Labrenzia sp. VG12: one gene and its partner. The protein of the gene in region 2 interacts with the protein of the main gene of each other region in a pairwise test. Links are inferred from orthologs where the notes say so. Each region holds a gene or a part of one and is shown on either strand. Other genes may lie near its edges.

Region 1 (3,276 bases), 1.1 Mb from region 2 along the record:
GGTTTTTCCGGGTCGGCCTTTCCGGTCATTCTCTTTATACTCCAAGCCGCTCGCGCAGAGCGATCATGTCAAGGGCCGCACGTGCTGCCGCCCCGCCTTTGTCCTTGTCGTCCACCTTCGCGCGGGCCCAAGCCTGTTCGCTGTTTTCAACGGTCAGGATGCCGTTTCCGACGGCCAGATCCGCATCGACGATCAGGTCCATGATCACCCGGTTCGATTCATTGGCGACAATGTCGTAATGGGTGGTCTCGCCGCGGATCACCACACCGAGCAGCACAAACCCGTCGTAAAACGTTCCCTCGCCTTCCATGGCCGTCAGCGCCATGGAGAGAGCGGCCGGGATTTCCAGAACGCCGGGAACAGCGATGCGGTCGTAGCTGGCACCGGCGGCCTCAATCGTCTTGACCGCGCCTTCGGCGAGCGAGTCCGCAAGATCGTCATAAAAACGAGCTTCGATGATCAGAAGTTTCGGTGCAGCGCTCATCGGTGTCAAATCCCTTGTAAGGCCGCGACAGGAACCATGTCTGCCCCGGTTTGTCCAGTGTCATTCGTGCAGAACCGCGAATCCGGGCAACTAATTTGTTGCCTGGTAAACACGGTCGGGAATAGCTCGTTTGCGAAGGTGTTGGGCGGGTCCCTACCCGGTCTTGGAGAATTCCGCAAGACGCGCGGCGTAGCGGGCCATCATATCCACCTCAAGATTGATCGCATCCCCGACCTTCTTGTCGGACCAGGTTGTCACCTCGAGCGTGTGAGGAATGAGGAACACGGAAAACAGCAGACCATCCACTTCGTTCACCGTCAGGGAGGTTCCATCCAGGGCAACGGACCCTTTCTTGGCGATGAACGGCGCCGCCTCTTCCGGCGCCTCGAACTGGAAATAGACCGAATCCGGGTGGTCTTCGCGCTTGGTGATCCGGGCCAGACCATCCACATGGCCCAGCACAAGGTGCCCACCGAGTTCCGCGCCCATGGTCAGGGACCGCTCCAGATTGAGTTTCTGGCCAACCTTCCAGTCCGACACATTGGTCAGGGCCAGGGTTTCGGCTGCCGATTCCACTTCGAACCAATTGCCATTGGAGCCATTGTCCTTGGCCGTCACTGTGTGACAGACGCCGGCACAGGAGATGGAAGCCCCGATGTCGAAACTGTCCGTGTCGTAGGCCGTCCGGATCCGGGTGCGCTTTCCCGCCGGAATGTCGTCAATTGAGTGAATTTCGCCGAGGTCGGTCACAATACCGGTGAACATGTCAGGCTTCCCGCCGTCTGAGGTAGATATATCTGTCCTGATCGAATCTGCCGGATCCGATCCGTTCGAATTTGGGGTCTTTCAGCACATCCGCAAGGTCGAGACCGTTCAGGGCAGGTATGCCCCCCTCGCCGATCTCCAGATTGCCGGTGACCACACAGAGGTCGTCGACCAGGTCCGCGTTCAAGAACGAGGTGGCCAGCCGGGCGCCTCCTTCCACCATCACACGCGTGATGCCGCGCGTTGCCAGCGCGCTCAGGATCACGGATGGCTTGATACCGGTTGTCTCGGCCGGCACCCTGATGATGTTCACGCCGGCCGCAGCCAACAGGTCGATCTTGTCCTGATCGGCATCGTTTCCGCATACCAGCCAGACCGGCACGTCGACACAGGTGCGCACCAGCTGAGATTCCAGCGGCAGGCGCGCACGGCGATCGATGATGACCCGCACCGGAGACCGCTCGGCAAGGCCCGGCAGACGGCAGGTCAACAGGGGATCATCGGCAAGCGCCGTTCCGGACCCGACCAGAATGGCGTCGCACATGGCTCGAAACCCGTGGACCTTGCGCATCGACAGGGGGCCGGAAATCTTGACCTGGCCTTCGCCGGACCGGCCGATAAATCCATCCCTTGAAACGGCAAGCTTGAAGAAGACCTGTGGCCGGTTCTTCATCTGGCGCAGCGTGAAGCCCTTGTAGAGCGCTTTCATGGCCTTTTCTCGGAGCCCGACCGCGACTTCAACACCCGCCTCGCGCAACATGTTGATCCCGCGACCCGAGACCCGGGGATTTGGGTCGGCCATGCCAACAACGACCCTCTTCACCCCCGCTTCAATCAGGGCGCTGGAACAGGGTGGCGTACGTCCATAGTGGGAACAAGGTTCGAGCGTGACGTAGCAGGTGGCTCCCCGCGCCCTATCGCCGGCCTGAGCAAGAGCGTTGACCTCCGCATGGGCCATCCCCGGACGCGACGTGACGCCACGTCCCACCACCGTTGGGCCGCTATTCTCGAAGCGGACAATCAGCGCCGCAACGGACGGGTTGGGCCAGACACGCCCAAGCCCGCGACGCGCCAGGCGTTCGGCGGCCGCCATAAACCGCATATCGATTTCAGAAAATGAACTCATGAAGCGCGAAATCAGCTGTCCTTGAGCGTCTCGACATCCGAGTCGCTGAGCTCGTCCAGAAGGGCTTCGAAATCCTTGGCCTCGCGGAAGTTCCGATAGACGGACGCAAAGCGCACATAGGCGACGTCATCGATGCCCTTCAGGCCTTCCATGACGTGGTTGCCGATCGTTTCTGCCGTGATTTCGCTTTCGCCGGAACTCTCCAGCTGCCGCACGATGCCGCTGATCATGCGTTCGATGCGATCCGGGTCGACCGGGCGTTTGCGCACGGCAATCTGCACGGACCGGGCCAGCTTCTCGCGATCGAAGGGCACCCTGCGGCCGGAGCGTTTCAGCACCATCAGCTCGCGCAGCTGAACCCGTTCGAAAGTGGTGAAGCGGCCGCCGCAGGTGTTGCATATCCTGCGGCGGCGAATGGCGGTGTTGTCCTCGGTCGGGCGGGAATCCTTGACCTGGGTCTCCTCACCCCCGCAAAACGGACATCTCATGTTTCAAAGCTCCTGACAGAGCCCGCTGTCAGCCCCCGTAGATCGGGAAGCGGGCCGTCAGTGCTTCTACCTTGGCTTTGACCGCGGCTTCAACCGCTGCGTTGCCCTCTTCACTGTTTGCGGCCTTCAAACCATCCAACACTTCCGTGATCAGGAGACCGACTTCGCGGAATTCCGCGACACCAAAGCCGCGGGTGGTGGCGGCCGGCGTGCCCAGACGAATGCCGGAGGTCACGAAGGGCTTTTCCGGATCGAACGGGATGCCGTTCTTGTTGCAGGTGATGTTGGCGCGGCCGAGCGCCTTCTCGGCAACCTTGCCGGTGGCGTTTTTCGGACGCAGGTCAACCAGCATCAGATGGTTGTCGGTGCCGCCGGAGACGATGTCGAGCCCCTGTTCCTTCAGGGATTCGGCC
Region 2 (3,262 bases):
GTCCTATGTCGTCGGGGATGAGGTTGTCATGGGCGCTGTCGGCTATGAACAGCTCAATGAGAAGATCAAGTCGCTCAAGAATTGCGAGCAGACCACCTGCTGACGAGTCCTTTTGGGACCGAAGCCTGTTGGAAACCCCTGAAGCACGATATCAATGAGAAATCGGGGGTTTTCCTTATACGTTTGAATCCCTATAAGAAGCTTGGCCCGTTGTCCTCTCGGAGACGGGCCAAAGACCTTTGTACGCCCTGAATCGGCGGAGCAAAGAGCGCGGTTGAGCCAAAAACGTCGCACGGTGTTGCTTCTGTGAAGGACCGGTGACGAACGGGACAGACCCCATGTTTCGATGGAGCGGTCATCCCGAACACGGCCCGCCGAGCTTCTTGCGGACCGAGTATGAGAGCCAGAACATGATGCGTAATGATAACAAGAAATTTGACACGGCCCTGATCCGCGATCTCGCCGTCCTCCTGGATGAAACCAATCTCTCCGAGATCGAACTGGAACAGGGCGACACCCGCATCCGAGTCGCACGCCAGATGTCCATCAATGCGCCGGTGAGCGTTGCCGCCCCGACTGCAGCACCTGTTGCCGCTGCCGCACCGGCCGCAGCTCCTGCCACCGCACCGGCCGCCGCCGCTGAACCGGCTCAGTCCGGAACCACCGTGACCTCTCCGATGGTCGGCACCGCCTATCTGTCGCCGGAGCCCGGCGCAGCCGCCTTCATTCAGGTTGGCGACAAGGTGTCCGAAGGTCAGACGATCCTGATCGTCGAGGCCATGAAAACCATGAACCACATCCCCTCCACCAAGGCCGGTACCGTCAAGCAGATCCTGGTCGACGACGCCCAGCCGGTGGAATTCGGCGAACCGCTCATCATCGTCGAATAAGGAGCCGCTCAGGCCATGTTCTCCAAGATCCTTATCGCCAACCGAGGCGAGATCGCCCTGCGCATCCTGCGTGCCTGCAAGGAGCTGGGCATTTCAACGGTCGCGGTGCATTCCACCGCCGATGCCGACGCCATGCATGTCCGCCTGGCCGACGAAAGCGTCTGCATCGGGCCGCCAGCGGCCCGCGACAGCTACCTGAACATCCCCCAGCTTCTGGCCGCCTGTGAAATCACCGGCGCCGACGCAGTCCATCCGGGCTACGGTTTCCTGTCGGAAAACGCCCGCTTTGCCGAGATCCTCGAAGCGCACAACATCGAGTTCATCGGCCCGACCGCAGAGCACATCCGGGTGATGGGTGACAAGATCCAGGCCAAGCAGACCGCCAAGGATCTCGGCATTCCCGTGGTTCCAGGATCCGACGGTGAAGTCCGGGCAACGGACGACGCCCACGCGATCGCACGCGAGATCGGCTATCCGGTTCTGGTCAAGGCAGCTGCCGGTGGCGGTGGCCGCGGCATGAAGGTTGCCCAGACCGAGGCTGAGCTGGATACGGCATTGTCGACCGCCCGGTCCGAGGCGAAGGCCGCCTTCGGCGACGACGCGCTTTACATGGAAAAATATCTCGGCAAGCCGCGCCACATCGAGATCCAGGTGCTCGGCGACGGCAAAGGCAATGCCGTTCATCTGGGCGAGCGAGACTGCTCCTTGCAGCGCCGGCACCAGAAGGTTCTGGAAGAGGCTCCTTCTCCAAGCCTCAATGCCGACCAGCGCAACGAGATTGGCGAAATTGTCGCAAGCGCAATGCGCAAGCTGAAATATCGCGGTGTCGGTACCGTCGAGTTCCTCTATGAGAACGGTGAATTCTACTTCATCGAGATGAACACCCGCCTGCAGGTGGAACACCCGGTGACCGAAATGATCACCGGCATCGACCTCGTCAACGAGCAGATCCGTATCGCAGCCGGTGGCGACCTGGACATGACCCAGGACGACATCCGGTTCGAAGGCCATGCCATCGAATGCCGCATCAATGCCGAGGATCCGGTCAACTTCACGCCGTCACCGGGCACGATCACCTATTACCACCCGCCAGGTGGCCTGGGAGTGCGCGTCGACAGCGGTGTCTATCAGGGCTACAAGATCCCGCCCTATTACGACAGCCTGATCGGCAAACTGATCGTGCATGGCCGCAACCGTGTCGAGTGCATGATGCGCCTGCGCCGCTGCCTGGATGAATTTGTCGTTGACGAAATCAAGTCCACTATTCCGCTTTTCCGCGATTTGGTGGACAATCAAGACATCGCGAACGGTCAGTACGACATTCACTGGCTGGAAAAACATCTGGCTGCCAAGTCGAGCTGACCGCGAAAGGCCAAGGGGCATGTGCCCCTTGCCGCCCGGACAGTGAGGCCGAATGGCAGGTTACAAAGACGACATCGTGATGGAAATCACGCCGCAGGTTCTGTTGAAAGCCTATGCCTGCGGCCTCTTCCCCATGGCCGAATCCGCAGACGATCCAGGGCTCTTCTGGCTGGAGCCGGAACGGCGCGGCCATCTCCCGCTGGACAGTTTTCATCTGCCGCGCCGCCTGCGTCGCACCATTCGCAGCGACGTCTTCGAGATCCGTGTCAGCACAGACTTCCAGGGCATCATCGACGGCTGCGCCGAACCCATGCCCGGGCGCCAGAAAACCTGGATCAATTCGGAAATCCGCCGGCTCTATGGCGAACTCTTCGACATGGGCTATTGCCACACGATCGAGGCTTGGCAGGACAATGAACTGGTCGGCGGCCTCTATGGTGTCAGCCTGAACGGGGCTTTCTTTGGCGAAAGCATGTTCACGTTCCGCACCGACGCGTCCAAGGTCTGCCTTGCGCATCTGGTGGCCCGCCTGATCGTCGGCGGATATTCCCTGCTGGACACCCAGTTTGTCACCGATCACCTCAGCAAGTTTGGCGCCCTGGAAATTCCGCAAGCGGAATACAACACAAGGCTGGCCGAAGCCCTGAAACTGGAAACCGATTTCTATGCGCTTTCCCCGCAAGCCTGCGGACAGGAAGTGCTGGACGTGCTGGACAGCTGGAAATCGCGATAAGCGAAGGTCGCGGGCCACGCGACGGAACAAGCATCCGCGCCATACGATACGCGGATAATCTAGAGGTTTAGAACCTCGTTCGAGACGACGTCGACCTCATTCAGCTTGTCTTCCCGGCTTGCGCGATTTGCCAGAAGTTCAAGATCGGCACGCAGTTGCTGTCGTATATCAGGGTCAAGATTTCGGATGACCAGATCGATCGTCCAGAATTTCCAGTCCGAGTCCTTCGAATGAAGAACCCGTTGAAGATGCGGGATGATCTCCTGACCTGATTGTG

The links.
Region 1: the proteins of accC (region 2) and ribD interact in binary tests that used the Escherichia coli proteins (3 or more experiments, as listed by UniProt). The link is inferred for Labrenzia sp. VG12 from one-to-one orthologs.

The regions. Positions count from the first base shown.
Region 1 is NZ_CP022529.1:490,585-493,860, reverse strand. The notes cover bases 314-3,269. They hold ribD (bifunctional diaminohydroxyphosphoribosylaminopyrimidine deaminase/5-amino-6-(5-phosphoribosylamino)uracil reductase RibD), read right to left. Parts: upstream 2,376-3,269; coding sequence 1,251-2,375; downstream 314-1,250. Other genes in these bases: glyA (serine hydroxymethyltransferase), read right to left, coding at 2,892-3,269; nrdR (transcriptional regulator NrdR), read right to left, coding at 2,387-2,863; CHH27_RS02270 (riboflavin synthase), read right to left, coding at 638-1,249; ribH (6,7-dimethyl-8-ribityllumazine synthase), read right to left, coding at 314-484. Outside these bases: transcription antitermination factor NusB, read right to left, coding at 1-29; more of ribH, read right to left, coding at 35-313; more of glyA, read right to left, coding at 3,270-3,276. UniProt on the Escherichia coli protein: Converts 2,5-diamino-6-(ribosylamino)-4(3h)-pyrimidinone 5'-phosphate into 5-amino-6-(ribosylamino)-2,4(1h,3h)-pyrimidinedione 5'-phosphate.
Region 2 is NZ_CP022529.1:1,567,252-1,570,513, forward strand. Bases 137-3,078 are described here. They hold accC (acetyl-CoA carboxylase biotin carboxylase subunit), read left to right. Parts: upstream 137-905; coding sequence 906-2,252; downstream 2,253-3,078. Other genes in these bases: accB (acetyl-CoA carboxylase biotin carboxyl carrier protein), read left to right, coding at 414-890; aat (leucyl/phenylalanyl-tRNA--protein transferase), read left to right, coding at 2,305-2,985; CHH27_RS07165 (DUF5071 domain-containing protein), read right to left, coding at 3,045-3,078. In the rest of the region: CHH27_RS07145 (DsbA family protein), read left to right, coding at 1-103; more of CHH27_RS07165, read right to left, coding at 3,079-3,262. UniProt on the Escherichia coli protein: This protein is a component of the acetyl coenzyme A carboxylase complex; first, biotin carboxylase catalyzes the carboxylation of the carrier protein and then the transcarboxylase transfers the carboxyl group to form malonyl-CoA.